Regions from separate parts of the Pyruvatibacter sp. HU-CL02332 genome, predicted to be linked through region 1. Evidence: predicted binding sites of a transcription regulator. Region 1 holds the regulator's gene; the other holds the start of a gene.
What was found. The regulator LexA, encoded in region 1, represses DNA repair genes until DNA is damaged. The targets are predictions, from matches to a motif close to TGTTCNNNNTGTGTTCNG.
Positions count from the first base shown of each region.

Region 1 (15,883 bases):
GTTCGTAGGTCATCCGGTGCTGGAGCGTGTGCAGCTAGGTGGCGGTGAAGCTTTTAGAACGCGGCACAATATTGCCAAAGATGCACCAGTCCTCGCTCTATTGCCTGGCAGTCGTCCAAACGAAGTGAAGGGGCTGATTGCCATCTTCCTTGAGACGGCCCGACGGCTACGCCGTGAGATGCCGGATTTGGTGGTTGTCCTGCCAACGGTTCCCAATGTTTCTGCCCTGGTGCGCGAAAAGCTGGCCGGCGAAAGCCTACCGCTCATTCTGGTTGAAGATCAGGGGGAAAAATTTGCGGCCTTTGATGCTGCTGATGCTGCTTTGGCCGCCTCAGGCACCGTTTCCCTTGAGCTGGGCCTCGCACGGGTGCCGACAGTCATTGGCTACAGGATTGAGCGGATTGCTGCCTTCATTATCCGCCGATTAGCGAAAGTCGAGAGCATCGTGCTTGCCAATCTGGTTCTGGGCCGGAAAGTCATTCCGGAGTATCTGCAGGAAGAATGCGAACCTGAGACACTGGCCCGTGCACTCGCGCCACTGATGAAGGACACACCAGAAAGGGAAGATATGATCGCTGCCCTTAGCGAGATGCGCATGCGTCTTGGCGATGATGGTGGGTTGAAGCCTGCGGACCGTGCCGCCGAAGTCGTGCTCTCGATTGGCCTTCCTGAACAAGAACGCCGGGCCGCTCATCTGCCAATGTAGTGGCAGTGAACGACCCGGCGTCAGATTGTAACAAGCAATAGAGCCTAACGGCTGCCGCGATCGGTGTACTCACGGGTCGGATAGCCGGTGTAGAGCTGACGGGGACGGCCAATGCGCTGGCTTGGGTCCTCAATCATTTCCTTCCACTGGGCGATCCAGCCAACGGTACGGGCCAGAGCAAAGAGAACAGTAAACATGTCTGTCGGGAAGCCCAGTGCACGCAGTGTGATACCTGAGTAGAAATCAATGTTCGGATAGAGCTTCTTCTCCACGAAGTACTCATCCTCAAGTGCGATCTTCTCAAGCTCCATTGCAACGTTCAGGAGCGGATCGTCCTTGATGCCCAGTGTCTGCAGAACTTCATGACACGTTTGCTGCATCACGGTCGCACGTGGATCGTAGTTTTTGTACACGCGGTGACCAAAGCCCATCAGACGGAACGGATCGTTCTTGTCCTTGGCCTTCTGAACATATTCCGGAATACGGTCAACGCTGCCGATTTCCATGAGCATCTCTAGAGCTGCTTCATTGGCACCGCCGTGGCTCGGGCCCCAGAGGCAAGCAATACCAGCTGCAATGCATGCAAATGGGTTGGCCCCGGATGAACCCGCAAGGCGGACGGTTGAGGTCGATGCGTTCTGCTCATGGTCAGCATGCAGAATAAAGATGCGATCCATGGCGCGTGCCAGGACCGGGTCAACTTTGTATTCTTCAGCGGGAACCGCGAAGCACATATGCAGGAAGTTTTCAGCATATGAGAGGTCATTTCTTGGATACACGAATGGCTGACCCATTGAGTACTTGAACGCCATTGCCGCAAGTGTAGGCATCTTGGCGATCAGGCGACGGCTGGCAATCATCCGCTGTTCTGGATCGTTGATGTCCGTAGAGTCGTGATAGAACGCGGACAATGCGCCAACAACACCGGTCATGATGGCCATAGGGTGAGCATCACGGCGGAAACCACGATAGAGGTAGTTCAGCTGCTCATGAACCATCGTGTGATAGGTGATGGCCTTCTCGAATTCCTGATACTGGCTTTCCGTTGGGAGGTCACCTTCCAGAAGCAAGTAGCATGTTTCGATGAAGTCACCTTTTTCAGCGAGTTGGCCAATCGGGTAACCGCGGTGAAGCAGAATGCCCTTTTCCCCATCGATGAATGTGATCTTGCTTTCGCAGCTCGCCGTTGAGGTGAAGCCAGGGTCATAGGTGAAACGGCCGCTCTGTCCGTAGAACTTGGAGATGTCCACGACATCTGGTCCTTCGGAACCGGCATAGACCGGGAGGTCATAGCCGTTGCCTTCCACATCGATCTTGGCGGTGGCTTTGGGACCACCCTTCATTCCGTACTCATTCATAGCTCTAAAGCCCCGTTGTTATGTCGGCTGATTTCCAGCGCCGGTAGTGCCGGCACGCCGGAAAATCACCCGGGTTAGTGCAAAAGTCCGCGCATATGTCTTTTTGCTTTTGCGCGGTCTTCGTTGTGTTGGCCGCCTCTTCTCACTTAGGCAGCCTGATCCTTAATGCGGGCAAGACATTCGTCTTTGCCCAGTACGGCCAGCACATCAAATATGCCAGGCGATGTCGTTGTCCCAGTCAAAGCAGCGCGCAAAGGCTGCGCAACTTTTCCAAGCTTGAGTTCTTTTTCGTCGGCAAAATCACGAACCGCTGCTTCCAGGCCATCCAGTGTCCATGAAGGCAGTGCTTCGAGCTTTGGCGCAATACCCGTAAGCACGCCACGGCCAGCATCGTCCAGCAGTTTCGCCGCCTTGTCGGTTATAGCAAGCGGCCGCGTCTCGATAAGGAAACGTGCGCTTTCTGCAAGATCGTCAATTGTCTTTGCGCGTTCTTTCAGGCCTGGCATTGCCGCGATCAATGCATCACGCGTGTCATCGGTCACCTGCCAGCCTTTGACTTCCGTCATCATGCGCAGTGTTTCGTCTGCGAGACGCGTGTCATTTGCTTCACGCATATGAATGCCGTTGAGGTTTGCGAGTTTCACAAAGTCAAACTTGGCAGGCGATTTGCCGATTGCATCAAGGCCAAACCACTCAATGGCCTGGTCTGTTGAAAACACTTCATCGTCGCCATGGCTCCAGCCAAGCCGCGCAAGGTAGTTTCGCATGGCTTCAGGCAGGTAACCCATATCTCGATATTCTTCGGCACCCATTGCGCCGTGCCGTTTGGAAAGTTTGGCGCCATCGGCGCCATGGATCATCGGCACGTGGGCGTACTCAGGAACATCCCAGCCCAGCGCTGTCATCAGGTTGATCTGACGCGCAGCATTGGTGAGGTGGTCATCTCCACGGATCACATGAGTGATGTTCATGTCGTGATCATCAACGACCACTGAGAGCATGTATGTCGGAGATCCGTCTGAGCGAAGCAGGATATAATCATCCAACACGGCGTTTGGAATGGTCACATCGCCCTGGACATGATCACGGATAACAGTTTCACCATCGCGTGGCATCTTGATGCGAATGACTGGATCAACGCCCTCAGGTGCCTCTGAGGGATCGCGGTCTCGCCAGCGGCCATCGTAGCCTTGTGGCTTTCCTTCAGCCTTTGCGGTCTCCCGCATTTCGGCCAGCTCTTCCTTCGACGCGTAGCATTTGTAGGCTTTGCCATCTGCCAGAAGTTGATGGGCAACCTCCGCATGGCGATTGCGCTGGGCATACTGGAAGACGACGTCCTCGTCCCATTCCAGACCAAGCCACCGCATACCTTCAAAAATGGCTTCGACAGCTTCATCCGTTGAGCGGGCACGGTCTGTATCTTCGATCCGCAACAGAAATTGGCCGCCATGATGGCGGGCAAACAGCCAGCTGAACAACGCAGTGCGTGCGCCACCAATATGCAGAAAACCGGTGGGTGAGGGGGCAAATCGGGTGCGAACCGTTTTGCTGCCTGGGGATGTAGAGGCGCCAGCCGGCATCAATCGTCCTTTGTCTGTCCTGTCCACCCGGGTGCGTGCGTAGCCTTATTGGCCTCAAGGCCTGCAACAAATGACCCGCCGACGTCATGGCAGGTCCCGCATCCGCTTGGGGGCGTGGGTGAAACTCTTGAGATCGTCGCAGATACGCTGCGTCCAAGGCCCAAAAGCCAGGCGGTTTTTAACATATCGGCGCTCGGCGCGATACGTTGCAGTGCACCCAATATTGAACAACAACCAAACACGACTTTTTGGTGCAAAATACCCCTTTTGATAGCAGGCGTGGCGCGCTGAGGGGACAAAATCACTTTAGAAACAAGAAGATATGAGGGCTGGGTTCCGCGGACGGTGCATCTGCGGTCAGTCGTTCGTGTTCGCTGGCGGCAAATTGTGAAGATGGCTGCGCAGGAGCAGGACCGTCTGACGCTCTGGGTCCCCGTGTTTTTCGGTGCTGGGGTGGTCCTCTATTTTGCCCGGTCATCCGAGCCTGTTGCCTGGGTCGCACCCCTCTTTTTGGGAACTGCGTTGGGCGCACTGCCACTCGTTCGCCAGTCATTGGCGCCAAGGATGGTTCTGTGTGCGGTTGCAGCACTAATGGCTGGATTTGTGACTGCGGACTGGCGCGCTGCGCGAGTTGATGCACCGGTGTTGGATAGGGCGATCAGGGCAATATCCATTGAGGGCATCTTGTTGGAAAAGACCAACCGGGCGGAAGGTGGAACTCGGGTGGTCATTGCGCCAACGCACCTCGGCCGCCAGTTGAAGGAGGGCATGCCAGCTCGAATCCGCATCAATGTTAGGACACAGATGGACAGGGTCCAGCCTGGTGATGTGGTGTCAGTGCGTGCTGGACTAATGCCGCCGCCGGGTCCAGCAGCACCGAGTGCTTTTGACTTTGGGCGGCAGGCCTATTTTCGCCAGCTTGGAGCCGTGGGTTACGCCATATCTCCGCTCGCCCGCGTCGCACCTGCGCCGAACACATGGACCACTTGCCTGCGGTTCTGCGTCAGCAGGCTGCGTGATGCTCTGACAGACCGGATTGTCGCCGCGCTTCCGCCCCCCCAGGGCGCCATAGCTGCAGCATTGATGACAGGCGACAGGGGAGGTATTCCCGAAAATGTGCTGCAGGACCTGCGGGATACAGGTCTGGCGCATCTTCTTGCCATTTCTGGACTGCATATGGCGCTGTTTGCGGGGGCCATCTTTTGGGGCGTTCGCGGGCTGTTGGCCCTCTTGCCGCCCTTGGCATTGAGGATGCCCATCAAAAAATGGGCGGCTGCAGCGGCGCTCATTGGTGGTTTTGGGTATCTGCTTGTCTCCGGCGGGTCCGTCGCAACACAACGTGCCTTCGTCATGTTCACGTTGATCTTTGTTGCGGTGATGTTGGACCGCCCAGCTATCACCATGCGCAACGTCGCCCTGGCCGCAATGATCGTAATGGTACTGACACCGGAAGCAGTCATGGAGGCCAGCTTCCAGATGTCATTTTCAGCGGCCATTGCTCTGGTCGCCTTCTACGAGGCGTCACGCCCCTGGCTCAGTCGGTGGAGCAGCACGATGGCGGAACGCGGTGTGGTAGCGAAGGGTGTGCTGTATCTGGGCGGTATTGCATTGACGTCGATTGTTGCGTCATTGGCCACCGCACCGTTTGCCGCATTCCACTTCAATAGGGTTGTTGATTTTGGTCTTGTGGCCAACCTCGCAGCGATGCCTATCGTTGGTTTTGTCGTTATGCCAGCGGCACTTTTGGCCTTTGTTGCAATGCCATTCGGCCTGGAGGCCATTCCTCTTTGGGCGGCCGGGCAGGGCATCTCGCTTATCACTATGGTTGCCGACACAGTTGCCAGTTGGCCTGGCGCGATTACGGCGGTTCCCGCAATGCCGGATGCGTCCTTGGCCCTGCTGATAGCCGGCGGATTGTGGATGGCCCTGTGGGCAACGTCACTGCGGTGGGTTGGGATGCTTGGGCCAATTTTGGGAATTGCGTTGGCGATGACAAATCCGTACCCGGACGTTCTGGTAGATCGAGACGCGGAACTTGTCGCGGTCCGAGATATGAACAAGCAGCTAGCCCTGAGCGCATCCCGACGTGCTGGATTTTCCGCTGAGACCTGGCTGAGGCGCGATGCTGATCTGCGATCTCAAAAACTGGCGGCCGCGAGCCTATTCGTCTGTGATGCGGACGGGTGTATTGCCCGACATTCCGACATTGGATTGATTTCTGTGCCCCGAACCTGGCGTGGCCTGATCGAAGACTGTGGCGAGGCAAAGGTCATTGTGACCGACACATATGCACCTGTGGCTTGTCGTGTGCCGGTCATAATCGACAGGAGTGCATTGCAGAGGCGCGGTTCACATGCGCTTTACGCTGATGCGCACATGCCGATGGGGGTTCGCATCGTAACTGCGTGTGATGTGTCTGGCATCCGTCCCTGGACCCGTTGCAGGCCTTGAGGATTTAGGCTGACACAAATCCGCCTGAATAGACTTGGATTGTGTGAGTAGGCAGGAACACAAGGATGTTCGGAGGGATCAATGCCATCACTTAATCCATTCAAACGCAGGACACCCCAGCCAATTCGGCCTTCAAGTGGTGATCCGGTGAAGGATATGACTGAGGTTCTGCTGCGGATTGAAGCACATCTGAGCGATCTGTCAGCCCGCGCAAAATCAATCGACAAGCTTGAGCGCCGTCTGCAAGGAATCGAGACCGCGCTGAAACACATCTAGAAGTGAGCAGGGGATTAGTACCTGCGCATCAGGCCAACGAGTTTGCCCTGAACCTTTACTCGGTCTGACGGAAAAATCCGTGTCTCATAGGCCGGGTTAGCGGCTTCAAGGGCAATGGTATCGCCCTTGCGGCGCAGGCGTTTGAGCGTTGCTTCGTGCTGATCAACCAGCGCCACCACAATTTCACCCGAGCTGGCGGTGTCTGCGCGTTGAATGACAACAATGTCGCCATCAAAAATACCCGCATCGATCATCGAGTCACCCTTGACCTCCAGAGCGTAATGCTCGCCGGAGCCCAGCAAGCTTGCAGGAACACCCACATGGTTGGAGTCGTCCTGAAGCGCCTCAATAGGTGTACCAGCCGCAATTCGTCCAACAAGCGGAAGGGTGAGCGCATCCCCACCTTCTGGCACTGAATGGTGATTGTCTGGAAGCGGTGCTGGCTCAGACAGGCTGCCTTGGATGACGCTCGGCGAGAATCCGCGCTTGGCAGGTGTTGATTGCGGAGCAGCTGACTCAGGAAGTTTTACAACCTCCAGGGCGCGGGCTCGGTGCGGCATCCGCCGGATGAAACCTCGTTCCTCCAGCGCGGTAATAAGGCGATGGATACCGGATTTGGACCTCAGATCCAGCGCTTCCTTCATTTCATCAAAAGAAGGCGAAACACCTGTCTCGCGAATCCGCTCATGTATGAATGTCAAAAGCTCGTGCTGTTTGCGCGTCAGCATGACTGAACCCCTTCCCGCAATTCTTGCGTGATTGCGGAGCATGCACCTTCCGAAAAGAGAAGGTTCAGCCACACAATCTGTATACAGCGCGCCGGCCCGCATGCCAGCGCATCCAAGTTGCGGTTTCGTTCCAGAATCAAATCAAATCAGAACAAAACCGAAACGGTTCAAATGTTCTATTTTGGTTCTCAATTTCCGTCAAGCGCAAAAAGGGCAGATGGTGGGGCTTAGGTCGCGTCAGTCCTCAACACGCTCAAAGGTTCCGGACTTTCCGCCAGACTTTTTTAGCAGCCGGACATTGCCAATGGTCATGGCCTTATCCACGGCCTTGAGCATGTCATAGAGCGTCAGACTTGCCACCGTTGCCGCCGTGAGCGCTTCCATTTCGACGCCGGTTTGTCCGCTTGTGCGGGCTGTTGCTGTCACATCAACGGCTAGCTCATCCGGCCGTGTTTCCAGCGTGACAGCGACTTTTGACAGAGGCAGCGGGTGACACAGCGGAATAAGGTCACTGGTCTTTTTTGCGGCCATAATGCCGGCAATGCGGGCGGCCGCCATAACGTCACCCTTTGGAGACGTACCGCTTGTCAAAGCTTCAAATGCTTCTGCTGACATAGTGATACGGCTGCCGGCTACAGCTTCACGTGCTGTGACGGCCTTGCCGGATACATCCACCATGGCTGCGTTGCCCTGGTCATCCAGATGGGTAAGGGCATCCTTGGTCATTTGATTTCCCGACGCATGATGCAGCGATGAGTGAGGCCTATGTCGGCCTCATGGTTCTTTACCAGATGCAGGCCAGGCGATAGCTCGTCATCATCAAGAGTGCGGAAGCCAACCCGCTCGTAGAATGGTCCATTCCATGCAACGTCTGTGAAAGTCGAAAGAGTGACAGCATCAAGTCCGCGCGACTTAGCTTCAGCGCAGACTGTCTCAATCAGTGCTTTGCCCAATCCCCTGCCGCCGTGTTCAGGTACCATTGCCAACTCATACAAGTGCAACGCCCTGTCCAGAACACCGCATGTTGCAAACCCAATGGGTGTATCGGCGGCATCGACCATCAAGAAACAGAGATTCTGATTGATATGTGCACGGAACAATTGGGGAGAGCCTGCCTCGTGCCCATTCACCTCAGGGTGGTTCGACTCTAGAAAGAGTACTCCTGCACGGTCTTCAATCTCCGGCAGTTGAGGCGCTTCGGCTATATGGGCCTGACGAATGGCGTAACCTTCTGGGAGGGGCTTGTGAGCTATGGATCTTATCCTTTCAAAAGCGAACGAGTTGCGGCGGCCACGTCAGCCTGCCGCATCAGACTTTCGCCGACGAGATAGGTGCGCACATTGGCCTTGGCAAGACGCAAGACATCGTTGTGGTTTGCAATGCCGCTTTCACCCACAACAAACCTGTCACCTGTGACTTTCGGTGCCAGTTCTTCTGTTGTCGCCAGCGTCGTCTCAAACGTCCGCAGATTGCGGTTGTTGATGCCAATCATCCGGCAGTCGAGCTTGAGCCCGCGGGCAAGTTCATCGGCGTCATGCACCTCAACCAGGGCGTCCATACCATGGTCGCGCGCTGCAGCGGCAAGGTCTGCGGCCTCGGCATCCGTCGTGCAAGCCATGATGATGAGGATGCAGTCAGCCCCCATCGCGCGGGCTTCAGCTACCTGGTAAGGCTCAAACATAAAGTCCTTACGCAATACCGGCAGGGAACAGGCGTTGCGCGCGGCAACCAGATAGTCCGGCTTGCCTTGAAAGGACGGAGCATCCGTGAGAACGGACAGGCACGTTGCGCCTCCGTCTTCGTATGCCTTGGCATGGGCGGGCGGATCAAAGTCAGCACGGATGAGGCCTTTTGACGGGCTTGCTTTTTTGATTTCGGCAATCAGCCCGTAGCCTGATGACTGCGCGGTCTCAAGCGCTTTGGCGAACGGGCGCACTGCTGGGGCGTCTGCCGCCTGCTTCTCGAGTTCAGCCATTGGTATCGCTTGCTTGGCAGCAGCAATTTCCTCGCGCTTGTACGCCGCAATCTGGGAAAGGATGTCCATTTTCACTCTGCCTGATTGCTCGATGCGATAAGTGCATCAAGCGCAGCCTTTGCTTTGCCGTCATCAATGGCTGCTTCGGCCTGTTTGGCACCCACCTGAAGTGTCTCAGCTTTGCCTGCAACCTTGAGTGCTGCGGCAGCATTGAGAACAACAATGTCACGATAGGCACCGGACTGGCCGTCCAGAAGAGCACGCAGGGCTTCGGCATTCTCGCTCTCGTCTCCGCCGACAAGCGCCTTGGGGTCAGCACGTGTCAGGCCAACATCTTCCGGCGTCACTTCATAATTGCGCACCACGCCGTCAGACAATTCGCTGACATAGCTGACACCGGTTGTTGTGAGTTCATCCAGACCGTCAGATCCATGGGCGATGATCGCGTGAGTGGCTCCAAGGTTCTGCAGCACATGTGCCAAAGGTTCACACCATTCGCGCGCAAACACGCCGACGAGTTGCCGTTTGGTGCCCGCTGGGTTTGAGAGGGGGCCAAGCAGATTGAAAATAGTTCTCGTACCCAGTTCCGTTCGGACTGGGCCCACATGTTTCATCGCGGCGTGATGCTGCGGAGCAAACATAAAGCCTAGGCCAGCGGTCTCAATGCACCGCGCAATGGCATCCGGGCCAAGCTCCAGCTTGACGCCAAGTGCACGCAAGACATCCGCTGAGCCGGACTTGGACGTCAGGGCCTTGTTGCCGTGCTTGGCCACCTTGACGCCTGCGCCTGCAGCCACAAAGGCAACAGCGGTGGAAATGTTGTAGGTGCCTGAAGCGTCGCCGCCGGTGCCGCAGGTATCAATGGCATCTGCCGGCGCGGGCACATGCAGCGCCATTTCACGCATGACGCCAGCCGCACCGGTGATCTCATCCACTGTTTCACCACGCACGCGCAGCGCCATCAGGAAGGCAGCAATCTGCGCCGGTGATGCTTCGCCGGACATGATGAATTCGAAGGCCGACTTAGCGTGGGCGGCGTCCAGCGCATTGCCCGCACCCACATGGGCCAGAATGGTTTTGAAGTCGCTCATGCTGGTTCCGTTTCCCGCGCCTCATTGAAATGCGCAGCAATATCGAGAAAATTTTTCAAAAGGGCGTGCCCGTGTTCCGATGCGATGCTCTCTGGATGGAACTGCACACCATGGACTGGTTGGGTCTTGTGCTGCACACCCATGATGATGCCGTCATCGGTTTCTGCAGTGATTTCAAGCTCATCCGGCAGGGTGTCACGATCTACGAGTAATGAGTGATAGCGCGTTGCGTCAAAATCATCATTCAGGCCCTTGAACAGACCTTTGCCGGTGTGATGCACCTTGCTCATCTTGCCATGCATCAGTGTTGGTGCACGCACGACCTTACCGCCAAAGACCTGGCCGATAGTCTGGTGCCCAAGGCACACGCCCATCAGGGGCACCTTGCCGGCGGCTTTTTCAGTGAGTTCCAGGCAGATGCCCGCCTTGTCCGGGTCGCACGGGCCTGGTGACAGAACGATCGCCTCCGGCTTCATGGCCAGCGCCTCGTCGGCGGTGATCTTGTCATTGCGGACTACCTGGACGTCCGCACCAAGCTCTCCAAGGAAGTGCACGAGGTTATAGGTAAAGCTGTCGTAGTTATCGATGAGTAGCAGCATCACCTAAGTGTCCTGAAAAGAGTGAAAGCCCGCGAAAAACATGTGCGCGACATATAGGGGCCATCCAGCCAATTAGGCAAGAAAACCGGTCCTCTGACGCTGCACCTCTGCCGCGCTTTTCCGCATGGAAACTAGAGAGGAGATACATATCCCCAGCTTTCTGCGGTTTTTGGCCAATCAGCGCGTTTACCGCCACAACATATAGTGTTAATAAGTGGTTAAGGCGCATAATGTGCCGTAAATCGGGCAGGAGCGCAGGTGGCGCAGGCAAAACCAATTAGCGACCGCTTCCGGCACGCATTCAGCGTACCAGCAAAGCTGCGCGCGCCCATGGCCTTTGCAACGGGAATGCTATTGGGCATGACGCTGCTCGCGGTGTCGTTTTATGCGCCGCGCGTGGATGTCACGTCCTGGATGACGCCTCAAGATTTACCTGGCGACTACGTGGTCGCTGTTGGCAGCGTATCTGGTGCTCCGGTCCAGATTGCAGCCGGGAAGCGCGCGTTGAAGGATGCGCCGCCAAGGATGGTCTTTTCTCAGATTATGCTTCCAGCCGAAATCCCGCCGCTGGTAGTGGCATCCGGTAAGACAGGCCTTGTGCCGCTTACAACAGCTGCGATCGATCCGGGTCTGACACGCGACAATCGCCCTGCCATTGCGTTGATGATCGACGATCTGGGGGTTGTACCGGATCGTTCAGCGCATGCGCTGCGTCTCCCCACCGAGGTCACGCTCAGCTTCCTGCCCTACGGGCCGGTTTCACGCCCATTGGCGCAGGCGGCGGCCGCAAAGGGGCATGAGATTTTTCTCCACGTGCCTATGGAGCCTCGGGGCCAGGCCAATCCAGGCCCAGACGCCCTAATGACACAGGATAGCGATCGGCAGTTGCGTGCCAAACTGGACAAGCAGATTGCCGACCTTGCAGAAGCCGCACCGCTTGCTGGTATCAACAATCACATGGGCAGCCGCGCAACGGCTGACCGGCGGGTGATGGATGAAGTCATGCGCGGCGCCGCGGAACGTGGCCTGGTATTCGTCGATTCAATCACCACGAGAAACAGCAAGGCACGTGCAGCTGCCGCGACATACGATGTGCCCTTCATTGCTCGTGATGTGTTTCTGGATCACGGCGAGGGAGAAGACTTTTTACTGGCGCAGCTTGATGAACTGGAACGCCAGGCCCGCACGCGTGGCATCGCTGTCGCCATTGCGCACCCGCATTCGACCTCCCTTGAAATACTCGACGTCTGGGTGAAGGGGCTTGAAGCGAAGGGCCTGCGGCTCGTGACCATCCGTGAGGCCATCGAAATGGAAGGCAGGCGCTCACAGCTTGCGATGGCGCAGTAGAGACTAGGGGATCAGGCAAAACTCCAAATAGGTAAGGGGGGTCATTCCATCCCGGCTTTGATGTTTGCCGTCCAAAACTCCATCTGCGATTTTTTCAAAGGACTTTGTTGCGTAGGCTACGCACTTCTTGTGAGGCAAAAGCGAGAGCAACGCTCTGATAAGTTCATCTCTTCCGCGTGCGTTCACATGAATTTCAACTATGCCAGGCGGGCGGCCATCTCCAGGTACTTCGACCTCAGCATTTATGTGCCCAACCCCAAAGAAAATTAGCTCGAGGTGGTGGCCATAATGTGCATTTGGGTTGTGCTTTGGCCCGAGCGACAACTCGCTGCCGCCCCAATCATCTGAGAAATTGTGAGTATGGTCGCCAGGCAGTTCCAAAGCATCCAACTGTTCGCATAAATCATTGACGCCTTGTTGGTCCATATAGATTTGAGCAACAGACGGTTTGATGCCAGCTGGCTCATAGTCGCCGCTGACTTCTACTTGGATCAGCACAATACAATTTTCCCTACCCAGGCCGAGCGTTGGTTACTGCCCACGCCCGACGCTGCTCGCGTAGCGGATCGCTTCTTCCGCAGCTTTGAAAAGTGCCTTGGCCTTGTTCACGCTTTCCATGCGCTCGGCTTCTGGGTCGCTGTCTGCAACGACACCGCCGCCAGCCTGCACATAGAGCGTGTTGTCCTTGACGACACCGGTGCGCAGCACGATGCACGTGTCCATGTCGCCACCGGCTGAGAAGTAACCAACGCAGCCTGCATAAAGACCGCGCTTTTCTTTTTCCAGCTCGTCGATGATTTCCATCGCCCGCACTTTGGGCGCACCGGAGACGGTTCCTGCCGGGAAGCCAGCGACGAGAGCGGAAATCGCGTCATAGCTTGGATCAAGCTTGCCGATGACGTTGGAAACAATGTGCATCACCTGGCTGTAGCGCTCGATGGTATAGCTGGCGGTGACCTCCACCGTGCCGATCTTTGCCACGCGACCCACATCATTGCGGCCAAGGTCAAGCAGCATCAAATGCTCGGCCCGCTCTTTGGGGTCGGCCAGAAGCTCTTCCTCCAGCGCCAGATCTTCCTCAGGGGTTGCGCCGCGAGGGCGCGTTCCGGCGATTGGGCGGATGGTGACTTCGTCACCGGCCACCTTGACCATGATTTCCGGTGACGACCCGGCGACAGCAAAGTCTTCAAAGTCGAGGAAATAGAGATAGGGCGACGGGTTTGTACGTCGCAGAGCGCGATAGAGCGCGAAGGGGGGCAGGTCGAACGGTACGGAGAACCGCTGGCTCGGCACCACCTGGAAGATGTCGCCCGCTGCGATGTATTCCTTGGCGGTGTTCACCATCTGGTGATACTCCGCAGGCTGAGTATTTGAAGCGGGTTCTGGCAGCGCAGCCGCATCCACGAATGCATTGGCCGCATGGGGTAGCGGCTTGTCCAACGCATCAACGATAGCTGACAGCCGCTCTTCTGCGCGGGTCATGGCGACCTTGGCGGAGATGTCGTCGGTTGGGCGGACCGGCGTTACTAGCGAGATTTCATCGCGCACGCTGTCAAAGACGGCAATGACTGTGGGGCGCGCCATAATCGAGTCCGGCAGGCCAAGCGCATCCGGATTCTGGTCCGGCAGATGCTCCATCAGACGGACCATGTCGTAGCCCAGATAGCCGAAAACGCCCGCCGACATGGGCGGTAGGCTGTGCGGGAGGTCTATTGCGGACTCGGCCAAAAGGTCCCGTAGCGCATCAAGCGTGCCGGCGTCGCACGGCTCGTAGGCCGTCCGGTCCGTCAGCGCCTTACGATTGATTTCCGCGGCATTGCCTGTGGCGCGAAACAGAATATCCGGGTCAACGCCGATGATGGAGTAACGCCCGCGCACAGCCCCATCTTCAACGCTCTCCAACAGGAATGAGTTGAAGCGGCCGTCCATAAGCTTGAGCATGGCGGAGACCGGCGTTTCAAGGTCAGCCACAAGCTTCGTCCACACGACTTGTGCGGTCCCCGCTTTGTAGGCTTGCTCAAAGGCGGAAAATTCTGGTTCGACAATCATGGCAATTGCGAAGGAGGTTTTAGGCGCTTGGAGCCTAGTACCCGCCTCCCTGATTAATTCCTTCACCGCCGATGACGTAATCAATGGCGGCCTGGTTGATTTCAACGCCCAGGTCGGCGCGAATGGCATTGATGTACTGCACCATCAGATCGTCAGCAAATCCACCGGACAGACGCTCACGAAATCCATCAAAGGCGTCATCAGCTTCCAAGGCATTGCCTGAGGTCACCTCGGTTGCCTGCATTACCAAAACGCTGTTGCCAAAGCCTACGGGCCCGTAGGTGGCTTCACCCTCGCCAATGCTGAAAAGGTTGTTGATGGCGATGCGAGAGAAAGTCTCGTTCGTCATGCCGCGACGTAGCTCCGGTGTCTCAATGGGAGCCTTGCCATAGTCTGACGCAACCTGCGCAATCGTCTCGCCGGCATTGATGCGTGCGGACAGATCTGCTGCGAGCCGCAGAAGACTCGCCTCACGTTCTTCTTCCCGCCATGTCTCCACAACCTGATCACGCACTTCCTCAAGAGGCGGTGTACGAGCCTCAGCAATTTCTGAGACTTCGACCCAGAAGAACGATCCATCAGCTAGTTCACCCATGGGCGACTCCTCGCCAACCACTGCCTCGTAGGCAGCAGTTAGAATAGCTTCGTCAGTCGGGAGTTCTGAGACACGCTGACCGTTGCGCCCCAAACCGGCCGGGGTCACTGCAGGGACCTGGGTCGCCGTCATGCCAAGCACTGCAACAGCAGTATCAAGTGGGTCGCCGCCTGCACGTGCGTCCTCGACCTGATTTGCAAGATCGAACAGTTCGTCATAGGCGCGATCGGCTGCAAGGTCGTCACGCAGCTGTTGGCGTACATCGTCGAAGTTGCTTTCCACCGCAGGGATGATCTGTCCCACACGGATGAGCAGGAAACCGAGAGGTCCTTCGACCGGGTCGCTGACTTTGCCCTCTTCCAGGGAGAACGCGGCGTCTGCAATCGTTGTGTCAAAAATCTCCGCGCGGGTGAGCGTGCCCAACTGATAGTCAGTGGGCGTTAGCTCTGCATCCGCGGCAAGGCCGGCAAACGTCTTGCCTTCATTTATGCTGGCGCGCGCGGCTTGTGCTTCTTCAAGCGTGGGGTAGGAAATCTGCTCAATAGCCCGGCGCTCAACCTGATCAAACTCCGCTTTGCGAAGTGAATATTCATCACGTAGCGCTTCTTCAGGAATCTCAATGCTCTGAGCCACCGTGTCAGGGGTCATCAGCACGTAAGAAAAAGTGCGATACTCAGGCTCCCGGAACAGGCCCTGACCTCGCACTTCGTAGAAGTTGGCCAAATCTTCATCGGACGGCTGTCCTGGCGCATCCACTGTATCGGGCGTGAGGACGATATACTTGGCTTTGCGACGTTCGTTCAGCACAGCGTACATGCGCTGGGCAAATCCCGTAGATACCTCAACATCCGCGCTGATGGATTCGATGAGCTGCTGGCGCGCAATGAAACGCTTGCGGTCATCAATCAGGAATGCTTCGGAAATGCCATTGCTGAAAAGCGTCTGCTGGAAGGTATTCGCATCAAACTGGCCGGTTGGACCCTGAAAGGCCGGGTCATTGCGAATGTCTTCGATGACAAGATCATCGCCCGCAGCCATGCCAAGATTGCGGGCTGTCGCATCAAGAGCGGTTCTACCCACCATCTGTTCAAGAACGCGACGATCAAACCCAAGCGCCTGGCCCTCATT
Region 1 covers NZ_BAABWK010000002.1:467,310-483,192, reverse strand. Annotated here, with positions in the region: gene lpxB (lipid-A-disaccharide synthase) at 1-706, shown strand, start outside; gene gltA (citrate synthase) at 751-2,049, opposite strand; gene gltX (glutamate--tRNA ligase) at 2,211-3,644, opposite strand; gene ABXH05_RS13035 (ComEC/Rec2 family competence protein) at 4,038-6,095, shown strand; gene lexA (transcriptional repressor LexA) at 6,386-7,099, opposite strand; gene moaC (cyclic pyranopterin monophosphate synthase MoaC) at 7,337-7,825, opposite strand; gene ABXH05_RS13020 (GNAT family N-acetyltransferase) at 7,822-8,229, opposite strand; gene trpC (indole-3-glycerol phosphate synthase TrpC) at 8,358-9,143, opposite strand; gene trpD (anthranilate phosphoribosyltransferase) at 9,146-10,165, opposite strand; gene ABXH05_RS13005 (anthranilate synthase component II) at 10,162-10,764, opposite strand; gene ABXH05_RS13000 (divergent polysaccharide deacetylase family protein) at 11,125-12,111, shown strand; gene ABXH05_RS12995 (hypothetical protein) at 12,115-12,609, opposite strand; gene trpE (anthranilate synthase component I) at 12,643-14,160, opposite strand; gene ABXH05_RS12985 (SurA N-terminal domain-containing protein) at 14,195-15,883, opposite strand, start outside.

Region 2 (15,883 bases), on a different contig from region 1:
ATGGCGATGTGCAGTCTGACTCCGTCGCCCAGGGCTTTGGCTCACTCGGCCTTATGACTTCCGTGCTGCTGACGCCGGACGGGAAGATCTGTGAATCTGAAGCAGCGCACGGCACCGTCACCCGCCACTACCGCCTGTGGCAGGACGGCAAGGAGACCTCGACCAACTCCATCGCGTCCATCTTTGCGTGGACCCGTGGTCTCTCCTTCCGCGCCGAGCTCGACAACAACGACGCCTTGGCCAAATTTGCCAAGACCCTTGAGAAGACATGTGTGTCCACGGTTGAAGGCGGCTCCATGACCAAGGACCTGGCCCTGCTGGTGGGTGCGGAGCAGAAGTGGCTCTCAACCGAGGCCTTCCTCGACAAGGTCTCTGATAACCTGGAAAAAGCGATGTCGAAGGCCTCCTAGGAGGCGCTTCGGCGTTTGCCGCCCGGCAGGCCGCTCAATCGTTCCTGAGGGCCTCTTCGATTTCTTCGTCTTCTGTAAAGGCAGTCGCATCGCCTGCGCGCTCGCGGGCGACCTTCAGCACGGCCTCGCGAATTTCCGGATGGCGTCGTGCCAGCATCGTGAAATCGTCGGACGCCAGCTTCAACAGATCGCAGTCAGCTGAAACCGTCAGCTCATGCTGCCGGGTGGAATTGCGCAGCAGCGCCATCTCGCCGAAGAAGTCCCCTTCGCGCAGATAGATCGACTCTTCGGGATGGCGCTCCACCAGCACTTCACCACTGACGATAAAATACATGGCGTCCGCTGGATCCCCGGCGTGGGCGATGTGGGACCCGCGTGGCAGTGACACAGCTTCAAGCCTGCCCATGATGGCAAAAATCTGCTCGGCCTCGAGTTCCGAGAACAGGGGTACGCGCGCCACCATGCCCCAGGTGATGGCAAATTCCCGACGGTGAATCTCCTGGGAGAAGCCGGTGGCAATGATACCGATGGGCAAGGCAAACATGCCAAGGCCAAACAGCATGACCAGCGCACCAACAAGCCGACCCGCCGCCGTTATAGGCACCACATCGCCATAGCCAACCGTCGTCAATGTCGCCATGGACCACCACATGGCGGCCGGCACACTGCCGAAGGCTTCGGGCTGTTCATGACGCTCAATGAAGTAGAGCAGCGTTGAAGAGACAAGCAGCGCTCCGCTCATCACAATCATGGCCGCACCCAGCGCTCGCCGCTCCTGCCACAGCACCCGGCTAAGCGAGGACAGCGCCGGTGAATAGCGAGCCAGCTTGAAGAAGCGCAACAGTCGAAAGACCCGCAACACCCGCAGATCAATCGCCAGAAAGAATGCAAGGTAAAACGGTGCGATGGCGAGAAAGTCCACAACCATCATTGGCGTCCGGACGAAGCGCACGCGCGCGGTCAGACCGTGCAGCCGCCGGTATGGCCCGTGCTCTGTGCACACCCAGATACGCACCAGATATTCGATGGTGAATATAGCGACCGACGCAATATTGAAGGCTTCAAGCAGGTCGCCATATTGCGCGGCAATGCCCGCGACAGTTTCAAGCGAGAAGGCCACCACATTGGCGATGATCAGGATGGTCATCGACACATCAAAGATCAGACTGGCCCGGTCGCTGGTCTTGCCAGCTTCAAGAACATGATAGAGCCGTGCCTTAAGGCCCTTACGGGCAGGTCGCGGATCAGGAACGGTTCCAGCCTGCGGCACGCCTCACCTCACGCAGCGCTTGCAGGCTCAGCCACCTGCGAGGTGATGGCGGCAAGCGCTTCATCTGCCTTGTCCACATCAGGCCCACCAGCCTGCGCCATGTCAGGTCGGCCACCGCCGCCCTTGCCTCCAAGCGCAGCAGACCCTGCCCGCACCAGATCAACCGCGCTGAGCTTGCTCGTCAGATCATCCGTCACCCCAACGGCAACAGCTGCCTTGCCGTCGGCGATGGCCACAACAGCCACGACACCGGACCCGATTTCCTTCTTGCCGTCATCGACAAGGCCCCGCAGTTCCTTTGCTGGAACGCCATCCAGACGACGCGCCATGACCTTGATGCCCGCAATTTCCTGAACGGCAGGAGCTGCAGCGCCGCCGCCGCCACCAGCACTGGCAAGAGCTGCCTGCTTACGGGCTTCGGACAGCTCACGTTCCAGCTTCTTGCGCTCATCCACCAGCTGCGCAACGCGGCCAGGCAAGTCATCAATGCTGGTCTTGAGGGCGTCAGCTGCTGCCTTCGCCTTGGCTTCCTGTGATGCCATGTGCTGGCGTGCTGTCTCACCAGTAAGCGCTTCAATGCGGCGCACACCTGAGGAGACTGCGCTCTCGGAAAGAATCTTGATCAGGGCAATGTCGCCCAGACGGCGCACATGGGTGCCGCCGCAAAGCTCTGTCGAGAAAAAGCCTGCCCGGTCCTGTGGTCCGGAATGCCCCATGCTCAGCACACGGACTTCATCGCCGTATTTTTCGCCGAACAACGCCAGCGCCCCGGCCTCGATTGCTTCGTCCGGTGTCATCAAACGCGTGGTGACGTCACTGTTGTCGCGCACCACGGAATTGACGATGACTTCGACTTCAGCGAGTTCCTCTGCCGTGATGGCCCGCGGGTGTGAAATGTCAAAGCGCAGCCGGTCCTGCGACACCATGGAGCCCTTCTGGGTGACATGATCGCCAAGCACGCGGCGCAGTGCTTCGTGCAACAGGTGGGTTGCCGAGTGATTGGCCCGCAGCCGCGAGCGGCGCTCGCCATCAACCCGAAGTTCAACAATGCCGCCTGTGGTCAGGCCACCCTTGGCGACCTTGCCCACATGCACATGCAGGTCCCCGCCCCGCTTGGCGGTATCCGTCACGCAAAACTCAATACCCTCAGCACCAATCATGATGCCGGTGTCACCCATCTGGCCACCGGACTCCGCATAGAACGGTGTCTGGTTGACGATGACGGAGCCTTCGTCTCCTTCACCAAGCGCATCGACCAGTTCACCATCTTTGAGCAGTGCAACGATCTTGCCCTCTGCCACTTCCGTGTCGTAGCCAAGAAACTCAGTCGAGCCGTGCTCGTCACGCAGTTCCAGCCAGATGACTTCCGTCGCAGCATCACCGGAGCCCGACCACGCCGCACGCGCTTCCGCCTTCTGACGTGCCATGGCCGCATCAAAACCGTCCGTATCCACCTCAATGCCCTTGGTCCGCAGGGCGTCCTGGGTGAGGTCAAGGGGAAAACCATAGGTGTCATAGAGCTTGAAGGCCGCTTCGCCGGCGAGCGTCTTGGCGTCGCCAAGCTGTGCCACTTCGTCGTCCAGCAACTTGAGACCGCGATCAAGGGTGACGCGGAAGCGCTCTTCTTCCAGCTTCAGAGTTTCTGTCACCAGGGCCTGAGCACGCTGCAGCTCCGGATAAGCCTGACCCATCTGGGTCACAAGTGCCGGCACCAGCCTGTGCATCAACGGGTCTTTTGCGCCAATGATGTGCGCATGGCGCATGGCCCGGCGCATGATCCGGCGCAGCACGTAGCCCCGGCCTTCATTGGACGGCAGCACGCCGTCAGCAATCAGGAAGCTTGTGGCGCGCAGATGATCTGCAATCACCCGATGGCTCACCGCATGGTCACCATCTGCTGCAACACTTGAGGCGTCAGCGGATGCTTCAATCAGCGCGCGCATCATGTCCGTGTCGTAATTGTCGTGCTTGCCCTGCAGCACGGCCGCAATGCGTTCGAGGCCCATGCCGGTGTCAATGGATGGCTTGGGCAGGGCGACCTTCTCGCCGCCTGCCTGCTGGTCGAACTGCATGAAGACCAGGTTCCAGATTTCGATGAACCGGTCACCGTCTTCGTCCGGCGAACCGGGAGGACCACCGGGCACCTTCTCGCCATGGTCAAAGAAGATTTCAGAGCACGGACCGCACGGGCCGGTGTCGCCCATGGACCAGTAATTGTCCGCAGTGGCGATCTTGATGATCCGGTCGTCTGTCAGGCCTGCGATCTTCTTCCACAGGACCGGCGCCTCTTCGTCTTCGTGATAGACGGTGACGGTCAGCTTGTCCTTGGGCAGGCCGTAGTCTGTGGTGAGCAGTTCCCAGGCATAGGCAATCGCTTCTTCCTTGAAGTAGTCCCCAAAGGAGAAGTTGCCGAGCATCTCAAAGAAGGTGTGGTGGCGCGCCGTGTAGCCCACATTGTCCAGATCATTGTGCTTGCCGCCCGCCCGCACGCATTTTTGCGATGAGACCGCGCGCACATAGTCGCGTTTCTCAGCACCGGTAAACACGTTCTTGAACGGCACCATGCCCGCATTGTTGAACAGCAGTGTGGGGTCATTGCGCGGCACCAGTGGCGCCGATGCGACGGGGGTATGCCCTTTGCCATCGAAGAAATCGATAAACGTCTGGCGGACTTCATTGACGCTCGTCATAGCCTGAACCTGCACTCTTATTCGTTAGCTGCGGATAGGGAGACAGAAGGACACCCGCAGATTCGCGCGGGGCCCCTCACCCTTTATATAGGCCCTTATACAGACAAAGGGCGCATGGAAGTACCATGCGCCCTTCATGACTGATATCAGCCATATTTCTATCTGTGACAGCAGGGCCTCGTCATCGCCGAGATAGCCTGCCTGTGGACGAAAAGCCTAAACGGCTTCTTCCGTCGCGTCGTCCTCATCCGCCTCGTTTTCCTCACCCGCAAGCTCAACGACACCGGCGGCATCCGCCCGGATCCGACGCTCGATATCATCGGCAATATCAGGGTTTTCCTTGAGGAAATTCTTGGCGTTTTCACGGCCCTGACCAATGCGCTGGCTGTCATAGGAGAACCAGGAACCGGACTTCTCGACGATGTCCGCCTTGACGCCCAGATCCAGCAACTCGCCGGTCTTGGAAATGCCCTGGCCATACATGATGTCGAACTCCACCTGCCGGAATGGCGGCGCGACCTTGTTTTTCACCACCTTCACACGGGTCTGGTTGCCCACCACTTCGTCCCGATCCTTGATGGCACCGATGCGGCGGATATCAAGGCGCACAGAGGCATAGAACTTGAGCGCGTTGCCGCCGGTGGTGGTTTCAGGATTGCCGAACATCACGCCGATCTTCATCCGAATCTGATTGATGAAGATGACCATGGTGTTGGATTTGGAGATCGAGCCCGTGAGCTTGCGCAGCGCCTTGGACATCAAGCGCGCCTGCATGCCCGGCTGCATGTCACCCATATCGCCTTCAAGCTCAGCCCGCGGCGTCAGGGCCGCCACTGAGTCAATCACCAGCACGTCGATGGCACCGGAGCGCACCAGCGTGTCAGCAATCTCAAGGGCCTGCTCGCCTTCATCCGGCTGCGAAATCAGGAGTTCGTCAATATCAACGCCCAGCTTGCGAGCATAGGATGGGTCCAGCGCGTGTTCCGCATCCACAAAAGCACAGATGCCACCGCTCTTTTGCGCTTCGGCAACCGTGTGCAGCGCCAGCGTGGTTTTACCCGATGATTCAGGACCATAAATTTCGATGATGCGTCCGCGCGGCAGGCCCCCAATACCCAGCGCCACGTCGAGCCCGAGCGAGCCCGTGGACACAGCTTCAATCTCAACAACCTGGCCATCCTTGCCAAGCTTCATGATGGAGCCCTTGCCAAAGGCGCGGTCGATCTGGCCAAGGGCCGCTTCGAGCGCTTTCGACTTGTCCACGTTCTTGTCTTTGAAACTCACTACATTCTCGCCCATTTTGAACCCCTTCTGTCAGCGCCCCTCAAACCTGATATTGGCCGGGGGAAAGGGAGTGCGGCCACCCGCATTTCCCTGACTCATGGGGTTAATGTACACAGTTTGTTCTCACTCGCAAGCATTTTGGTGCAACGAGTAGAAAACGTTGAATTACTTACGGTTTTGGAACATTCGTTCCCGGCATGTTCTCGCCCGTGGAGCCAAAACTGGCATCCGGCGTGCCGGTGAATCACTCCACCGCGATACGGTCGATAGTAAGCACAATTTGCGCAGCCTGCTGGCGGATATTCTCCAGCCGAGCCGGATCCACCAAAAGCCCGTGCAGGGCCAGGTCGGCAGCAGCCAATGCCTGCTCATCGGGCGTCAGGTCCGCCACATTTTCACCGGCCATGATGCTGGTTTCCGTGAGCTGAAATACCTGTTCCGCTGCCAGAGCGGGATGCGCCGTGGCCATCAGACCCAACGTGCAGCCTTCGATAATCAGCCAATGAAAATGCGTCACCATGTCGGCGCGCACCTGCTGGGCGGTGGCAAACTCCGGCTGGCGCAGCTCCGGCAGATAGAACAGCCCTGCCTGCTCGCGATCAAACGACGCCACCATCCGGGTTTCCTCAAACACACTCTTGTAGAGCGTCACATCCGGCGGCAGGTCGAGCTCGTTGACCTGGGCATAAAAGGCCAGCGAGGGGGCAGCTGCAAAAGCAATCAGCTCGTTCAGCAATTCCGCCTTCGACTCGAACAGATGGAACAGCGATGCCGGAGACGCTTTGAGGTCCTTGGCAATCATCCGGATGCTGGTGCCGCCATATCCGTGAATCGCCATCAACCGGGCAGCCGCCGACAGCACCATATCGCGGGTGAGATGCGGCTTCCCGTCGCCGCGAGGACGTCCGACAGGGCGGCGCTTGGGCGCCGACGTTGCCGCTGAAGTGGCTGTATCGCTCATGGACCCTGTTTAGGACTGTTCGCTGCCTTTGTCTATTTTATATCAACCGTTCAATATTAATTGACTCTAGCTAATCTCCAGTGCTACTCACAGCGAAACACAGGCTGGGGAGACACATCATGCCAACCGCACTCATCACCGGATGCTCTCGCGAAACGGGCTTCGGCCAGATCACCGCCAAAACACTCGCCAAGGCTGGTTTTGACGTGGTCGCCACCATGCGCAACGCGGAACGCGGCGCCCCGCTGACCCAGTGGGCCCGCGATCACAATGTCCGTCTCGACGTGATGGAGCATGACGTTCTGGACCCGGCTCAAAATCGCCGCGTCGTCGAGCAGACACTCACAAACACCGGGTCCCTCGATGTGCTGGTCAACAATGTGGGCATGAGCAGCTTCGGGGCGCTGGAAACGCTCCACGACGACCACATTCGCCAGACCATGGAGACCAACTTCTTCTCAGCCGTGGACATGACCCGCGCCGCCCTGCCCGCCATGCGCAAGCAGGGTGCAGGTCGCGTTTTCTTCGTCACCTCCATGGCAGGCGTCACCGGCATACCGGGCGAGAGCATCTACTGCGCCAGCAAGTTCGCATTGGAAGGCATGGCAGAGTCACTCGCCATGGAAGTGGCCCGCTTCGGCATTCACGTCAGCACCATCCGCCCAGCTTTCTTCAACACCGGCATGAGCATGCACAACACGGACGCTTCCAGCTTCTTCGAGCGCGGCAACGCATACGACGGCTTCAATGATGCTGTGGTTGCCTCAACGGCGGAAGGGGAAGTCGCTGGTGAAGATCCGCAACTGGTGGCCGACATGGTCCTGGAGGCTGCCACAACAACGGAACCAAAACTGCGCTGGAACCCCGGCCAGTCTGCGCCGGAAGTCGCGGCCGCCCGCGCATCCATGTCCGATGAAGACTGGCGCACTTACGTCATGGCCGAGCTGGGCATGACCGACTGGCTCACACCAGCCGCTTAGACAAACACAGCTTACGAAAAAGGGAGACCGTCATGACCATTCAGCAAACCAGAATGCCCGCACTCTCCGCCGAGGAAATCGCCCGCGTGCGGCAACCACTGGCGCAGGCCTATACCCTGCCCCCCGCTGCCTATACGGACCCGGAGATCTATGAGCGCGAAGTCTCACTCATCATGCGCAAAAGCTGGCTGCCACTGGCACGTGTGGATCAGGTGGCCAAGCCCGGCGACTACATCTCGATTGATCTGTTTGGTCAGCCGGTCATGGTCGTCCACGGCAAGGACGGCACCATCCGCACCATGTCCCGCGTGTGTCTCCACCGCGCTGCACCGCTAACCGAGGACGGTGCCGGACACCGCAATCTCTTCACCTGCCCCTATCATGCCTGGAGCTATGACACGGCGGGTGAACTCGTCCGGACCCCGTTGATGAACGGTGCCGACGGGTTTGACGAGATGAGCGCCACCGAAAAAGGCTGTCGCCTGCCGCAGATCCGCACGGAAATCTGGAACGGTTTCATCATGGCCAATCTGGATGAGGACGCAGAGCATTTCGCGCCGCAGGTTGCAGGCTTCACGAAGTACTTCGAAAAATTCAACCTCGACGACCTGGTGGTGGTGAAGACCCTCGATTTCCCCAGCAACTGGAACTGGAAGGTGCTGGTCGAAAACTTCATGGAGGCCTACCACCACATCGCCACCCACGCGACGACCTTCGGCCCTGTCTTCCCGGCGGCTGAAAGCAACGTGCCTGACAATAACGGCGCCGCAGCGTCAGACCTTGAAGGCGGCCCATGGTCGATCCTCCACATGCCGACCAGTGCCGAACATGACCCGGCCGCAGACAATCCTGAGGACGCGTCCGACAGCTCGCTCGGTGGTGATCTCTATGCGAGCGTTATCTTCCCGCATTTCCTGCTGGGCATTCAGGGCACCGGCACCGCGTGGTACCAGGTCCTGCCGGACTCCCATGACCAGCTGATGCTGAAGATTCACTTCTGCCTGCCCCGCCACCTTGCCGAACAGGACAAGGACGGATCAGGCGCCGACGCCACAGCCGAAATGCTCATGCTCATCCACAACGAAGACATTGAGGCCAACGATCTGGTCTGGCGCGGCCTCAACGCCCCCCTGACCAAACAGGGCCGCCTATCGCCGCTGGAAAAAAGCATCTGGCAGATGAACCAGTGGTGGCTCGACAAGATGACAGACGCAGAGGCTTAGAGGGCCATGCCGGACCTCGCGCCCGCCGACTGGATCGGTTCCACCGGCGTCGCCCTCTTGCTGCTGGCCTTCGCCCTCAACCTGACGGGTCATCTGCGACACGAGAGCCTGACCTACCCGGCCATGAACTCCGTCGGCGCCGGGCTCGCGGCCTATGCGTCCTGGCTCATCGACTACATGCCGTTCGTGGTGCTGGAGGGAACGTGGATGGTGGTGTCGGTACTGACAATAGTGACACGCATGACCCAGCGATACGCAAATGCTTGAAGCCGGAACGGGTCAACCTGAAACGGTCTTTGGCAGCTTCCACGAAATGCGGCTTCTGATGAAACTTGATGTCTAAAAGAGGTATTACTCTCTTCAGCAAGCTCCTAGCGATATTTGTTACACGACCGCCAGTTCAGTCCGTGCTCAAAATTGAGCGCAGGAAACAGCTTCATCCACACACATAGGCAGAAATCTGACTTGCGTAGAAAATGCTGACGCCGGACATGACATGCAGGATCATGAACGCTCTAAAGCATGTTCCACGATTCTCGCGAAACAAATGCTGGTAGAGTTTCCCATAGCCGGCCACGTCTGCACGGCTATCTAAGGAGTCGAGCCCAAGCTCAGCGATTTCTCTTTCGAGTTGTCTTCTTGCCAAGCTGTGAAATAACGCCATCGAAATGAGCGAAATCCACACAAATATGACCGGGTCACAGTTCACAGAATAACATCCGCTTGTTGCTCAACGGCACAACACTCAACAATCGATGGGCGAGGCGAGGCTGCCGGTTCTAGCCGATCCAGACTGACCATCATACTACTCCCCCTCAATCACCTCTTTCACCTTCGCGGCCAGCTGCTTGAGCGAGAACGGTTTGGGCAGGAACTGGAATTCCACGTCCTTGTCGAGGTTCTTCTTGAAGGCTTCTTCGGCGTAGCCGGAGATGAAGATGATCTTGAGGCCCGGCTTCACCTTGGCCAGGTGGCTGACCATGGTCGGCCCGTCCATGTTGGGCATCACCACGTCTGACACCACCACGTCCAGCTCGCCGTCAAAGTCTTCCATCACTTCAAGGGCGTGTTCGCCCGACGCCGCTTCCAGAACCGTGTAGCCACGGGTCTCCAGCGCACGGACGGCGAAGCTGCGCACGGCGTCTTCGTCTTCCACCAGCAGCACCGTCCCCTTGCCCGACAGATCAGCCGGCTTCTTCGCTGTTTCAGCAACAGCTTCCTTCGGCTTCTCGGTTTCAATGTGGCGCGGGATGTAGATGCGGAAGCTCGTGCCCGTGCCCACCGTCGAGAACGGGAAGATATAGCCGCCGGTCTGCTTGACGATGCCGTAGACCGTCGAGAGACCCAGCCCAGTGCCCTTGCCCACTTCCTTGGTGGAGAAGAACGGCTCAAAAATCTTGCCGAGGTTTTCCTTGGCGATGCCGCAGCCCGTGTCGCTCACTTCAATCAACACATACTCCGCTGCCGGCATGATGGCATGGTCCAGCGCGGCTGCATCGTCCTTGGTGACGTTGGCCGTGCGGATGGTCAGCGAGCCGCCGATATTGCCTTCCGCGTCCGGTTCCAGCATCGCGTCGCGTGCATTGACTGCAAGGTTGATGATCACCTGCTCGAACTGGTTCTGGTCCGCCTTGACGGTCCACAGATCGCGCCCATGCACCATCTTGAGATCCACCGTTTCGCCCAGCAGCCGCCGTAACAGATTGGACAGATCGGCCAGCGCGTCCGTCGGCATCAGCACCGTCGGGCGAAGGGTCTGCTGCCGTGAGAACGCCAGCAACTGCCGCACAAGGTTTGCTGCCCGGTTGGCGTTCTGCTTGATCTGCATGACATCCGCAAAGGAAGGGTCGCCCGGCTGGTGGCGGACCAGCAGAAGGTCGCAGAAGCCGATGATCGCGGTCAGCAGATTGTTGAAGTCATGCGCGACGCCGCCTGCCAGCTGCCCCACCGCCTGCATCTTCTGGCTCTGGGCGAACTGCACTTCCAGGGTCTTCTGCTCGGTCAGGTCCACGAAATAGATCATGACGCGCGCATCGCTGTCCTTACCGTCATCGTCAGCGGCAGACCCGGCGCGGCTGATATAGGCCTGCAGCACCTTATCGTTTTCACCGCTGTCGTTCTCAGGTGTCTCGACGCCCGTTGGCGGCAGCAGCCGCACATCCACAGGCCCCTTGTCCGGTTCGCCCTTGGCGGCATCCAGAATGGCCGTGTCAAACGCGGCCCGGTCCTCATGCGCCACAAGGTCAGACAGCAAAACCGTCTTCTTCTTGTCGCCGGTCAGCGACCCTTCCGGCAAGGCCTCACCCACAATGTCCCGGAACGTGCGGTTGACGGAGACCACCTGCCCTTCGCCATTCACCGTCGCCATGCCAATGGGCGCATTGTTGAAGAAATGCGCAAACCGCACTTCGGCTGCATCCAGTAAGTCACCGCCTGCATCCGTGCGGCGGTCATGCAGCACCAGGAACGTAACTTTACGTCCGTCGGGCATGTTGCCATCACGCTGAACAATGCGCACCGGCACGACGCCCGCGCCCGAGGCATCGCCACCACGTGGCTTGAGATCAGCGTCGGACACTTTGATGCCGTTCTCACCGGCGTTTTTGCCCAGCGGCACGCGGGTGCCTGCCAACAGGCTGTCAAATTCAAGCGCACCTGCCGTAAACGTCGCCGCATCAATGCCGACCCAGCCCGCCAGCGTGCCGTTGAGATAGAGAACACGTCCCTGCTCATCCAGCGCACAGACGCCGGACACAAGCCCGTTGAGATAGGCCCCAAGGCGCAGGGACTCCCGCTCGCTGGCCTCAAGCCGCTCCTGAGACGCGGTCTGGTCCGCCACCCGCCATAGCGCATAGGTCTGACCGACACTGCCCGGCGCCAGTTCGGCAGGCAGCGGCGACACGCTGGCAACCACTGCCCGTGTATCCCCTTCAGCAGTCTTGAGAGAAATTTCTTCGCTGGCATCGCTGCCCGAGCGCGCCGCCCGCGCAAGCCGGAAGGCCCGCGCACCAGCAGTCTCGCCCTCGTCGCTTGCGTCATCATGGTCACCCGCCCCGGCAAGCACGGTTTCCGCACTGCGCAGCTTGCGGCCACCCGCCAGCGCCATGAAGGCCTTGTTGGCGTAAACCATGCGACCGCGATCATTGGTGACCGCCTGCGCCAGGTCAGACGTTTCAGCCAGGCCCGCTGCCAGCCGCTCGCCCAGCATCCGGCCGCGCAGATCAAGCCGGACAAGGCCCGCAAAAATGCCGGCAACCACGAGCAGCCCAAGCGCACCAAAGCCGCCGAGAATGTAAAACGCGATCTGCCCCATGGAGCCGGGGTCGAGCAGCGCAAAGCCGACTGCCACCAGACCAACAAAACTCAGCAACAGGCCCAGCCAGCGGCCTGCCGGTTTGGGTGCCTGATCAAGGTCTTCAGGTGCCGGCTCAAACACAGCCGCCCCGCCTGTCTCTTCTACAAGAGAAAGTGGCGGCGAGGACGCAGCGACAGTTTCAGCCTGCGCGGGAGCCGGTGCTGGCGTGTCTGCGTCGTCAGAAGGTGAAACGGCGGGGTCTGCCGGGCTTGCCATTTGAGGCCTCCATCAAATGCGCTTTGTCCGGGGTTACCCCGGGGGCAGAGTATCTACCCGACGCATGAGGCCATTTGGCGGCGCATCAGAAAGGAATCAGGTGCGCGCTGAGCCTCGGCGCATTTTACCCTTGAGGCGCATCACATAGCCAATGACTTGCGCCACGGCCTTGTAGTGCTCTGGCGGCACCTCATCATCCACCTCAACGGTGGCGTGAAGCGCACGGGCCAGCGGCACATTTTCCACCAGCGGAATGTCGTGTTCTTTGGCGATTTCCCGGATCTTGAAGGCCATCCGGTCCACGCCCTTGGCCACGCAGATAGGCGCCGCCATGCCCTCTTCATATTTGAGCGCAACGGAATAGTGGGTCGGGTTGGTGACAATCACAGATGCTTCAGGCACCTGCGCCATCATCCGCTTGCGGCCACGCTCATGACGAATCTGCCGCAGCTTGGCCTTGACCGCAGGGTCACCTTCCATCTGCTTGTATTCGTCCTTGACCTCTTTTTGGGTCATCTTCTGCTTCTTGGCCCATTGCGCTTTTTGAAACGCAAAGTCGATGCCGGCAATCACCGTCATGATGGCGATGACACCACCGATCAGCTTGAGCACTTTTTCCTGAAGAACCCCCGGCACCACGGCCAGATCCACGCGCATCAACATCCCAAGCATGTCACGCTCGGGCCACACGACCCAGAACGCGATCAGCGAGACGATCACCAGCTTCGCCAGACCCTTGAAGAAGTTCATCATGCCTTGCGGCCCGAAAATGCGCTTCAGGCCCGCCAAAGGAGAAATCTTGGAGAATTTCGGCTTCATGTTCTCTGCAGAGAACACCGGTTTGTGCTGAACCAGATTGCCCGCAATGGCCATCACCACAAGCACCAGCATCGGCAGACCAAGGGCAGCGACCACCGCAATGCCCAGCTGCTGGATGATGCGCAGAATATTGCCGCCATCCATGTCATAGGCGTGCGGCTCAATAATAAATGTCGAAAGAGGTGCGGCAAGCTGCGCCGCCATGGGCCCCGCAAACAAAGCCACAATGATGCCGATGCCGATCATGCCGAACCAGGCACTGACCTCCTGGCTTTTGGCAACGTCACCCTTCTTGTGCGCCTCCTCGAGCTTTTTCGACGAGGCGTCTTCGGTTTTTTCACTTTGGTCGGGTTGGTCCGACATCGCGTGCGCGGCCTCCCGATCCTAGATGATGAAACGCAGCAGCACGGCTTCAAAATGCTCCAGGAAGTAGAGCATGATGGAACTGAGCATCATGAACATGATGATGAAGCCAACCAGAATGTTGGCAGGCATTGCCACGAAGAAGATCTGCACCTGCGGGATCAGCTTCGACAGGATGCCGATGCCCGAATAGAAAACCAGCGAGAACACAATGAACGGCGCCGCAAGCTTGACCCCAAGTGTGAAGGCGCTGGCCATGGTATCTACCGCCACCGCCAGAAAATCAGCCGTCGGAAACGCACCCAGCGGCGGAAACAGCGTGTAGCTGTCACGCAGGCCGATGAGCATGAGATGATGCAGGTCAGTCACAAAAATCATCGCCGTGCCAAGGACGGCCAGATAAGTACCGACAATGGCACCCTGAATACCCTGGGTCGGGTCCATGTTCATGGCAAAGGCAAGACCCGTCTGAAACGCAATAATGGTACCGGCAACCTGCAGCGCACTCATGAACATGCGCGCGGTCAAACCGATGAAAAGACCAATGCCGATTTCACCAATCATGCTGGCGGCCATCGACCCAACGCCCAGCGGCATCGCCGGATAGGTTTCTGCAATGACCGGCGCCAGAACCGCTGTGACCGCGATCGCCATCACCAGTCGGATACGCGCACTGACGCTCATTTCGCCAAGCCCCGGCAGAACCATCATGGCCGTGCCGATGCGCGCGAAAGCCAGCACATAGACCAGTGCTGTTTCAGGCAGAATGTCAGTGGGCAGAGAAAAAATCATCAGCGCTGTTGAGCCCTAAGCGCCGATGATCAGGCCGCTGATGCGGCTCATATAGGCCGCAAGCACCGACGCCATGAATGGCAGAGCAACAATGAGCCCCAGAAAAATGGAGATGATCTTGGGCACAAACACCAGGGTCATTTCCTGCACCTGCGTCAGTGCCTGAACCAGCGCAATCGCCAGACCGACAACAAGACCTACAAGCATCAGCGGACCCGCCAGCTGCAACAGCAGCCAGATGCCTTCGCGTCCGATATCCAGAACCTCAGGCCCTGTCAGCATTGTCTTCTACTCCCCCAAACGCCCCTATTTTGGTCCCGAGCGTTTGCCTTTTGGATTGCCCCATCAAATGCCGGTTAGATCGGCATCCGCATGATTTCCTGATACGCCGAGATCACGCGGTCACGCACGGTGACGGCTGTCTGCAGCATGACTTCGGCTTCCGCGACCTGCGTCACGAGGTCAACAAGGTTGCCCTGACCGGCAGCGGCCTGTGTGGCAGCGGCTTCGCTGGCCCGAGACGTGGACTCGATGCCCTTCATCTGCTGCGACAGCACGTCACCAAAAGAGGCAACCGGGTTCTTGCCGCCGTCAGCAAGGCCGCCGGCCTCACCGGTGGATGACTGGGCCATGCGTTTGATGGCGTCGGTATAGGCGCCCGCGGCGTTGGCTACATTAATGCTCATGAGCTTTGCTCCTGTTCAGGCAGCGCGTTAGCGGCGCAGCAGTTCAATCGTCGCATTCAGCATGCGGCGCGATGTGTTGATGACATTGAGGTTGGCTTCATAACCGCGCTGGGCCTGACCCATATCAATGCTCTCGATCATGCTGTTGACGTTGGACGTCTTCACATAACCCTTGTCATTGGCCGCCGGATGCCCTGGCTCGTAGCGCTCACCAAACGCGCTGGTGCTGCGCTCGATCTTGCCCATCTTCACCCGCTCAACGCCATTGGCGCGGTCAAGCTCGGTGGTGAAGGTAGGGATTTTCCGGCGATACGGGTCACCGTCCGGCGTCTTCGCCGTGGACCCTGCATTGGCCATGTTTTCTGCGATCACCCGCATACGTCCGCCCTGCGTCTTCAGGCCGGATGCGGCAATCAGCATTGATTTCATGAGATCCATAATCGTGTCTCCTCTATTAAGCGTCAGCGCCTAGGACTGGCGGCCGGTTACGGCCATACGCAACATGCCAAGACCCTTGCTGTAGAGCGTGGTGGCGGTCTGATAGTCCATCTGGTTTTCAGCGACTTTCATCATCTGCTCTTCAAGCACCACGGAATTGCCGTTGGATGATGTTTCGCTGTCGGGTGCATTGCGGGTCGAAAAATCTCCCCGCGCGCTGGTAGATGTCGTGGAGCCGGATAGATGCCCTGCTCGCGTCGATGCCATGTGAAGCGTGCCTGACGTCGTGCTCCTGAGCACGTTTTTAAAGTCAGGTTCCTTGACGTCCTGCGCTGTAAAGCCAGGCGTGTGAGCATTGGCAACGTTCTGCGACAGCACACTCTGGCGCGCCTGCAC
Region 2 covers NZ_BAABWK010000001.1:182,473-198,355, forward strand. Annotated here, with positions in the region: gene ABXH05_RS00935 (NADP-dependent isocitrate dehydrogenase) at 1-410, shown strand, start outside; gene ABXH05_RS00940 (cyclic nucleotide-gated ion channel) at 445-1,680, opposite strand; gene alaS (alanine--tRNA ligase) at 1,689-4,370, opposite strand; gene recA (recombinase RecA) at 4,587-5,669, opposite strand; gene ABXH05_RS00955 (TetR/AcrR family transcriptional regulator) at 5,899-6,615, opposite strand; gene ABXH05_RS00960 (SDR family oxidoreductase) at 6,735-7,595, shown strand; gene ABXH05_RS00965 (aromatic ring-hydroxylating oxygenase subunit alpha) at 7,628-8,818, shown strand; gene ABXH05_RS00970 (CBU_0592 family membrane protein) at 8,825-9,085, shown strand; gene ABXH05_RS00975 (response regulator) at 9,624-12,389, opposite strand; gene flhB (flagellar biosynthesis protein FlhB) at 12,486-13,571, opposite strand; gene fliR (flagellar biosynthetic protein FliR) at 13,593-14,363, opposite strand; gene fliQ (flagellar biosynthesis protein FliQ) at 14,379-14,642, opposite strand; gene fliE (flagellar hook-basal body complex protein FliE) at 14,720-15,049, opposite strand; gene flgC (flagellar basal body rod protein FlgC) at 15,077-15,487, opposite strand; gene flgB (flagellar basal body rod protein FlgB) at 15,518-15,883, opposite strand, start outside.
Region 2: a site for LexA is predicted at 5,842-5,859, ahead of recA (recombinase RecA). Genes of this name have one in related genera too.